2 regions of the Gemmiger qucibialis genome follow, and region 1 is predicted to be linked to the other one. Evidence: riboswitches for the same ligand, from Rfam matches in the RefSeq annotation. Region 1 holds a riboswitch; the other holds the start of a gene.
The links. A riboswitch is a leader RNA that binds a small molecule or an ion and turns the genes downstream of it on or off. The one in region 1 is predicted to bind thiamine pyrophosphate.

Region 2: linked by a shared signal. The riboswitch ahead of thiT (energy-coupled thiamine transporter ThiT) and the one ahead of thiE (thiamine phosphate synthase) in region 1 are both predicted to bind thiamine pyrophosphate.

What each region holds. Positions count from the first base shown of each region.
Region 1 covers NZ_JAQFEN010000013.1:1,262-5,470, reverse strand. Annotated here, with positions in the region: gene PG062_RS13560 (pyridoxal phosphate-dependent aminotransferase) at 1-167, shown strand, start outside; gene thiM (hydroxyethylthiazole kinase) at 690-1,466, opposite strand; gene thiW (energy coupling factor transporter S component ThiW) at 1,483-2,001, opposite strand; TPP riboswitch at 2,306-2,407, opposite strand; TPP riboswitch at 2,474-2,577, shown strand; gene thiE (thiamine phosphate synthase) at 2,644-3,276, shown strand; gene thiD (bifunctional hydroxymethylpyrimidine kinase/phosphomethylpyrimidine kinase) at 3,413-4,209, shown strand, end outside.
Region 2 covers NZ_JAQFEN010000001.1:615,940-620,148, forward strand. Annotated here, with positions in the region: gene PG062_RS02815 (1,4-alpha-glucan branching enzyme) at 91-1,803, shown strand; TPP riboswitch at 1,850-1,964, shown strand; gene thiT (energy-coupled thiamine transporter ThiT) at 2,050-2,613, shown strand; gene PG062_RS02825 (PTS transporter subunit EIIC) at 3,215-4,209, shown strand, end outside.

The DNA of each region.
Region 1 (4,209 bases):
GCATGGAGTTCTGCATGGAAATGATTGAAAAAGCCGGCGTGATCTGCACCCCCGGCTCCAGCTTTGGCCCGTCCGGTGAAGGCTACGTCCGTTTTGCCCTGACCCTGCCGGTGGAAAAAATCACCGAAGCCGTCCAGGCTGTCAAGAACAGCGGCCTGATTGGGTAAAGCAGGCAAACGGGGAAGCAATACATAAAATATAGAGCAATATAGAGCAAGGCCCGATACCGTGCGGTGAGATTCACCCCGGTATCGGGCCTTGCTGATTTTTGTTTGTGTTAGGGCAGGGGAGCAGCGGGGTCAGTGACCCCGCCCTACAAAGAAGGCAATGGTTTTATCAGTCACTAGCAGGGTACGGGGGGTGGAAAACGCACTTGTACAACTAAGGCAACACCGCACAATTCCCGCCTTGCGGCTTAAGCACCGCTCCGGCAGCTGCGGCACGGCATCTGCGTTGCCAAAATGCTCGATAATGTCGGGTTGCGGTACCCGCATCGTGCTTCGGGGGCAAAAGCCCCTCGCACTCTGCGACCGCTGCCCCTGCTTCGGTTCGCTGTTTCCGCCACTGGCGGCGCTCACCTTTGCAGCATCCAGTATTATCTGCGCTTTTGGCTTGGCATCTGCCGCACCTCGCTCGCCGTATCGGCACTTAGAATTATGCGGTATTGCCCTAAGTTGCCACCATAAAAATTATTCCCCGGCAAATACTTCATCCGTCATGCTGCCCGCCGTGTCAAACAGCGCCACGCGGAAGCTGCCCGCCCCGGCGGCATGGTCCTCAGCCTGCTCGGCGCAGGCTTTCCAGAACCGTGCGGCCTGCACGGCAGCGGTAAAGGCATCCCCCGGCTGTACGGCGGCAAACGCCCCACACAAAACGGAAAGCATACACCCGGCCCCCGTCACGGTGCGCATCCGGTCGCTGCCGCCGCGCACGGTGCAGAGCTGCTGCCCATCGGCAATCAGGTCCTCGGTGCCGGAAAGCAGCACCACACACCTCAGCTTTTGCGCCAACGCTGCGGCCAGCCCGGCGGGCGCTTTTGGGGCGGTCAGACTGTCCACCCCGTGCTCGCTGCCGCCAAGGCCCAGCAGGGCGGCGGCCTCCCCGGCGTTCACCCGCACAATGGCGGGCTGCACCTGCTGCAAAAGGCTCTGGATGTTTGCCAGCCGCCAGGGGCTTGCGCCCACACCCACTGGGTCCAGCACAACAGGGATGCTGCGGCGGTTTGCCGTGGCACCGGCGGTGCGGGCAGCGGCGAACTTGGCTTCGTCCGGGGTGCCGGTGTTCAGCACAACGGCGCCGGCCAAAGCGGCAATGTCGGCCATTTCCTGCGGGGCCTGGGCCATGATGGGGCTTGCCCCGATGGCCAGCGCCAGGTTGGCGCAGTCGTTGGCAGAAACAATGTTGGAAATGCAGTGCAGAAGCGGGTGCTGCGCCCGGATGGCGGCCAGCGGTGCGGATACGGACATAAATACAAACCTCGTGTTACTTGTTCAGGGCGTTCTGCATGGATTTCAGGGTGCCGTTCTTTTCCAGCGCAAACAGGATGATGCCGGCAATGATGGAACCACCCACGGTGGAAACCAGGAACGGCACAATGTAGGCATAGAACGCAATATCGCCGGCGGCCTTGCCCATAAACAGGATAGCGACCGGCCATGCCAGCAAACCGCCGATGATGCCGGTGCCGAACACCTCACCGATCAAAGTGGGCAGCAGCTTGTGGGTTTTGTGGTAGACAATGCCGCACAGCAAAGCGCCGCACATGCTGCCGGGGAACGCCATCAGGCTGCCAAGGCCCAGCAGGTTGCGCAGCAGGCTGGCCACAAATGCGGCACCAACGCCGTACCAGGGCCCCAGCAGAACGGCGCACAGTACATTGACCATGTGCTGCACCGGCGCGCACTTGCTGCCAAAAACAGGGAAAGAAAACATGCTGCCAACAACAGCAACGGCACACAGAACACCGGCCAGAGCCAGCTTTTTGGTATTGGACTTTTTCATATCGAGTACTCCTTTTTCAATATAACAAAAAAGCGGAAGGCTGCCGCAGGCATCTGCCGTCAGCCGCCTTGTACGGGCGCAGCGGGCAAACACTTCTCCCCGCTGTTCGGTCGAAGCTTGCTGGCTTCCTCTCACGCCGGAACACGGCTTCCCATCGCTGAATCACAAAGCTCCGGGCGCTCCCCCGCAGCTTCGGGCACAATGCCTGTTTTCCTTCCTTTCCCCTAAGGCGGCCCAACGGGCCGGCCCTGATATGATACAAAAAGCAGGGGCCCAACGCGGAGCCCCTGCAAAAAAGACAGAACAAAACAGTTGAAAGTCTTCCTACGGTGGCATGGTCCACATCAGGTATTAAGGGTCGAAGCAGCGCTTCCTCTCAGCCAAAAAGGCTCCCCTGATTTCGTTACCCATCATAAACACTTACGGGAATTTTGTCAAGGTCTTGTTTTTATCCGCAAAAAGGGGTATGATAGTACCTGTTATGGGGAGCCACTATGGCTGAGAGGGAACAATCGGTTCCGACCCGATGAACCTGATGTGGGTAATGCCAACGTAGGGAGAATGCAACATTCGTGTACAAAGCGGGTGCGCCTTTTTCCGGCGCGCCCGTTTTTTGTTTTGCCTTTTTTGGAGGTTTTGTTTATGAAAGTTCTGCCGCAGCAGCTGCGCCTGTACGCTGTGACCGACCGCACCTGGCTGAACGGCCGCCGCCTTGCCGATGTAGTGGCCCAGGCCATTGACGGCGGGGCAACCTTTGTGCAGCTGCGGGAAAAATGCCTGGACGAACACGACCTGCTGGCCGAAGCCGAGGAACTGTCCGCCCTGTGCCACTTCCGTCATGTGCCGTTTGTGATTGATGATAATGTCGAGATTGCTTTGGCAGCCGGGGCGGACGGCGTGCATGTGGGCCAGAGCGATATGGCCGCTAAGCGCGCCCGCGCCCTGCTGGGGCCGGATAAGATTTTGGGCGTATCGGCCCATAACGCTGCCGAAGCGCTGGCCGCCCAGGCCGACGGCGCGGACTACCTTGGCTGCGGCGCGGCCTTTGTGACCGGCACCAAGCTGGACGCCCACCCTGTTACTGCTGAAACCATGCGCGCGGTAACGGCGGCGGTCAACATCCCCGTTGTAGCCATCGGCGGCATTGACGCCGCCAACCTGCTGCAGCTGCAGGGCAGGGGGCTGGCCGGTGTGGCCGTTGTCAGCGCCATTTTTGCCCAGGCCGACCCCTGCGCTGCCAGCCGGGAACTGTACCGCCTGGCCGGGCAGTTATAATATGACCTTGCAGCTTTGGGGTGTTCGATACATCCTATCGCTGTTGGTGCGCTGTGCATTGGGGGCACCACCTTGCACGGCGGATATTTTTACCTGATGCTGAACCACGCCCGATACGGGCAACAGGAGGAAAAACATGAGAACAGCATTGACAATCGCTGGCAGTGACTCCAGCGGCGGCGCCGGAATTCAGGCCGACATCAAAACCATGACGATGAACGGCGTGTTTGCCATGAGCGCCATCACCGCCCTGACCGCCCAGAACACCACTGGGGTGACCGGCATCCTGAATTCAACGCCGGAATTTTTAGCGCAGCAGCTGGATGCCGTGTTTACGGATATCTACCCGGATGCTGTCAAGATCGGTATGGTCAGCTCTCAGGAGCTGATCCGCGTGATCGCCCAAAAGCTGCGGCAGTACGGCGCAAAGCATATCGTGGTGGACCCCGTGATGGTGGCAACCTCCGGCGCAGCCCTGCTGGAACCGGACGCAGTTACCGCGCTGGAAACTGAGCTTTTGCCCCTGGCGGAAGTCATTACCCCCAACATCCCCGAAGCGGAGATCCTGTGCGGCCACAGCATTAAGACGGCCGCCGATATGGAAAACGCCGCGAAAGAGATCAGCCAGAAATTTGGCTGCAATGTGCTGTGCAAGGGCGGGCATAACCTGAACGATGCCAACGACCTGCTGGTGCTGACCGATGGCAGCGCCGCCTGGTTCAACGGCCAGCGCATTGATAACCCTAACACCCACGGCACCGGCTGCACCCTGTCCAGCGCCATTGCCTCCAACCTGGCAAAGGGCTATGATCTGGAAACCGCTGTGCGCCGCGCCAAGGCGTATATTTCCGGCGCATTGGCCGCCATGCTGGACCTGGGCCATGGCTCCGGCCCCATGAACCACGCCTTTGCATTGGATAACGAGTGGAGCAA
Region 2 (4,209 bases), on a different contig from region 1:
CTGCCGCACCTCGCTCGCCGTATCGGCACTTAGAATTATGCGGTATTGCCTTAACACACGTTCAATTTTGCAGGGTAAGGGGGCAGAGCTATGCGGCCGGATGTGGAAGAGTTTTTCTGCGGCATCAGCTTTGACGCTTACCGCCTGCTGGGTTCCCACCCGGTGGGGCCGGGGCGCGGCTGGCTGTTTACCCTGTGGGCGCCGCACGCCCGCCGCGTGCAGCTGCTGGGGGACTGGAACGGCTGGGATCTCTATTCCGCCGCCGAGCTCACCTTTTGTGAGGACGGCCTGTGGCGCGGGCGGGTGCCCCAGGCGCAGCTTGGGCAGCTGTACAAGTATAACATTCAGGGGCCGGACGGCAGCTGGCAGCTGCGGGCAGACCCGTTTGCCTTTGCGTTTGAAGCTCTGCCCGGCACGGCTTCCCGCCTGGCGGAGCCTAATTACCCGTTCGCCGCTCCCTTGCTGCGCGGTGCCCGCCGGGATGCTCCCGTTCTGATTTACGAACTGCACGCCGCCAGCTGGCACCGCCATTGGGACGGCCGCTATTACACCGGGCCGGAGCTGGCAAAAAGTCTGGTGCCCTATCTTGTGGAGCACCACTACACCCATGTGGAGTTTTTGCCGCTGGCAGAATACCCGTTTGACGGCAGCTGGGGCTACCAGGGGTGCGGGTATTTTGCCCCCACCCAGCGCATTGGCGGGTTTGCAGGCTTTGCCGCGCTGGTGGATGCCCTGCACGCCGCAGGCATTGCCGTGCTGATGGATTTTGTGCCGGTCCATTTTGCGCCGGATGCCGACCGCCTGGCCTGTTTTGACGGTGCGCCTTTATTTGAATCCGGCCCCAGCGACTGGGGCAGCCTGAACTTTGATCTGGCCAGCCCACCGGTGCGCAGCTTTCTGCTCAGTTCGGCGGCGTTCTGGCTGCAGGTGTGCCGGTGCGACGGCCTGCGGGTGGATGCCATCGGCAACGCGCTGTACCACTGCCCCAACGGCTGGCAGGCAGCAGAGTTTTTCAAAACGCTGACAGCTGGGCTGCACGCGCGGTTCCCCGGCTGCATGCTGGTGGCAGAGGACAGCGCCGGTTCCATGAACGCCACCTCCGATGCCGCCAGCGGCGGGCTGGGCTTTGACTATGTGTGGGAGATCGGCTGGACACAGGATACGCTGGCCTATTTTGCCGCGCCGTTCGGCGGGCGCAGCGCTCTGTTCCGGCAGTTGTGCGGCAGCTTTGGCCCCTTTGGCGCGGTGCAGGGCATCAACGCGCTGAGCCACGATGAAAACCACCCCGCCAGCATTTTCACCCGCCTGTATGGCAATGTAGAAGAAAAGCTGGCCCAGATGCGGCTGCTGCTGTTATTACAGGCCGCCCGCCCCGGCAAAAGCCTGCTGTTTGCGGGGGTGGAGTTCGGCCAGCCGGATGCCTTTACCGATGGCCGGGAGCCGAACTGGGCTATGCTGGCGGACGCCGGGCACCGCGCCCTGGCTGATTACAGTAAGGCGCTGAATGCTTTCTGCCTGGCACACCCGGCGCTGTATGCGCCCCAAAGCTTTGCCTGGACCGCGCAGGATGCAGGCACCGGCGTGCTGGGCTTTACGTTGCAGGCCGGCTGTGAAACACTTTTGTGCGCCCTGAACACCGGCACACAGGCCGTACAGGGGTTTGGGCTAAAGCCGGGCTGGGGCAGCTGTGCCCTGCCGCTGTTTGCCGCGGGCTGGGTGGATAATGCTCCCCGCCCCATTGCCAACGGATGGCTGGCGCTGGACCTTGCACCGTTAAGCGGCGGAATTTGGCAGATCGAGTAGTTTTCCGCCTTGACAAACCGGCATTTCCTGCTATACTGGGAACCGGACATAAGAACAGGGGCGCTGGGGGGCATCTCCGGCTGAGATCAAAGCAACTGTGTTTTGAGCACCCTATACCTGATCCGGGTAATGCCGGCGTAGGAAGTTTTGCTGTGGTTATATACTGCTCACAACGCTTTTGGCGCCCGCTGTACCTGCGGGCGCTTTTCTTGTTTTTATGTACTATTTTTCAGGAGTGGTATGTATATGTCATCCTCTTACACCAAAACGCGCATTATGGTAGAATGCGCCCTGATGATTGCGCTGGGCACCATCCTGGCCAACATCAAAATCTATGAGCTGCCCAACGGCGGCTCCATCACGCTGTTCAGCATGGTGCCGTTCATTCTGGTATCCTTCCGCCACGGGGTCAAGTGGGGCCTGTTCACCGGCTTTGTGAACAGCCTGCTGCAGATGCTGCTGGGCTTTTATGCGCCCCCGGCGCCCGGCCTGCTGCCTTTGGTGGGCATGATCCTGCTGGATTATGTGCTGGCCTTCTCCTTTCTGGGGCTTGCCTGCGTGTTTGCCAAGCCGTTCAAAAACAAGCTGGTCGGCGTGGCCGTGGGCTCCGCCGCCGTGTGCGTGCTGCGTTTCCTGTGCAGCTTTTTGTCCGGCGTGCTGATCTGGGGCAACCTGAGCGATGGTCTGCCCGCGTGGATCTACAGCCTGACTTACAACGGCTCCTACATGCTGCCGGAAGGTATTATGACCACCATCGCCGTGGTGCTGCTGTACAAGGCTGCGCCCCAGCTGTTCAGCGCCAACAACTGATTTTGCCATTTTCAACTCCGTTTGCCTGGGGTGCCGTTTTTACGGCGTCCCAGGATTTTTTATTTCCTTTTTTCTTGATTTGCCCGTACCTGCTGCACAAAAGTTTTACCATGGCAGACATCACATTTTCCGCCCCGCCCGCCAGCCGCACCGCACGTTTTTTGCCCTGCACCAGCAGCTGCCCGTTTCAGCTGCTAACTATTACAGAAATGCGTTTTTGTACAGTTTTTTCAAATGTATTTTTGTTGCAATATTTTAGCAAAAAACGCTCACTTTATGTTATCTTTATCTATCTCTTTGTTTCGTTAAAGCGCCGGGGCACCTGTCTTTCTTTCAAGTTTCGGTCAAAATGCGTTATATTTTTAGCAATATAACCAAAGTCGCCTTTGTTTTTTCGGCATTGTGCTATTTTGACAAAATACATTTGCAATTTATTGAAAATATGTTAAAATAGATTTAACAGATTGTTACACCGCAAACAATGTTCCTATTTACCACTGCATGAACGGGAATTTTGCTAACCAGAGCGGTTTTGCAATCCCCACCGGGGGCATTAGCTTCACCCCGGCAAAATACGTCCGTATTAGGAGGAATGTATCTTATGATGAAATGGCTGCAAAAGCTCGGCAAGGCGTTGATGCTGCCCGTTGCCGCGCTGCCCGTCTGTGGTATTCTGATGGGTATTGGCTACGCTCTGGCTCCCGCCGTTATGGGTGCTGAAGGTTCTACTACCGGTGCTGCTTACACGGTCGGCTTCCTGCTGGTCAAGGCCGGCGGCGCTCTGATCGATAACATGGCTTGGCTGTTCGCCATCGGCGCAGCTGTCGGCCTGGCAGACGACCATGACGGCACCGCCGGTCTGGCTGGTCTGGTCAGCTTTTTGATGATGCAGCAGCTGCTCAGCCCCGGTGTTGTGGGCACCATCCGCGCTGCTGTTGGTTCCACCTTGGAAGAGGGCACCGTTGATTACATTGCTTTCAGCAAGATCGCCGGCAACTCCTTCATCGGCATCCTGGCTGCTGTCATCGGCGCCACCTGCTACAACAAGTTCAAGAGCACCAAGCTGCCTGACTGGCTGGCATTCTTCAGCGGCAAGCGCAGCGTTGCTATCATGACCGCCCTGGTTTCCATCGTGGTTTCCGTCATCCTGCTGTTCGTCTGGCCCGTTATCTTCGGCATTCTGGTTGCTCTGGGCAACGGCATTGCCGGTTTGAGCGGCATCGGCGCAGGTATCTATGCTTTCCTGAACCGTCTGCTCATCCCCACCGGCCTGCACCACGCTTTGAACAACGTGTTCTGGTTTGACACCATCGGCCTGGGCGACCTGAAACACTTCTGGGCTGGCGAGACCAGCGCTGACGTGGGCTGGGACCTTGGCATGTACATGTCCGGCTTCTTCCCCTGCATGATGTTCGGTATCCCCGGCGCTGCACTGGCTATGGTCCGCACCGCCAAGAACAAGAAGGCTGCTATCGGTCTGGTTGTTTCCGCCGCTATCTGCGCTTTCGTCTGCGGCGTTACCGAACCGTTTGAGTTCGGCTTCATGTTCCTGTGCTTCCCCCTGTATGTTGTTTATGCTGCTCTGTACGGCATTTT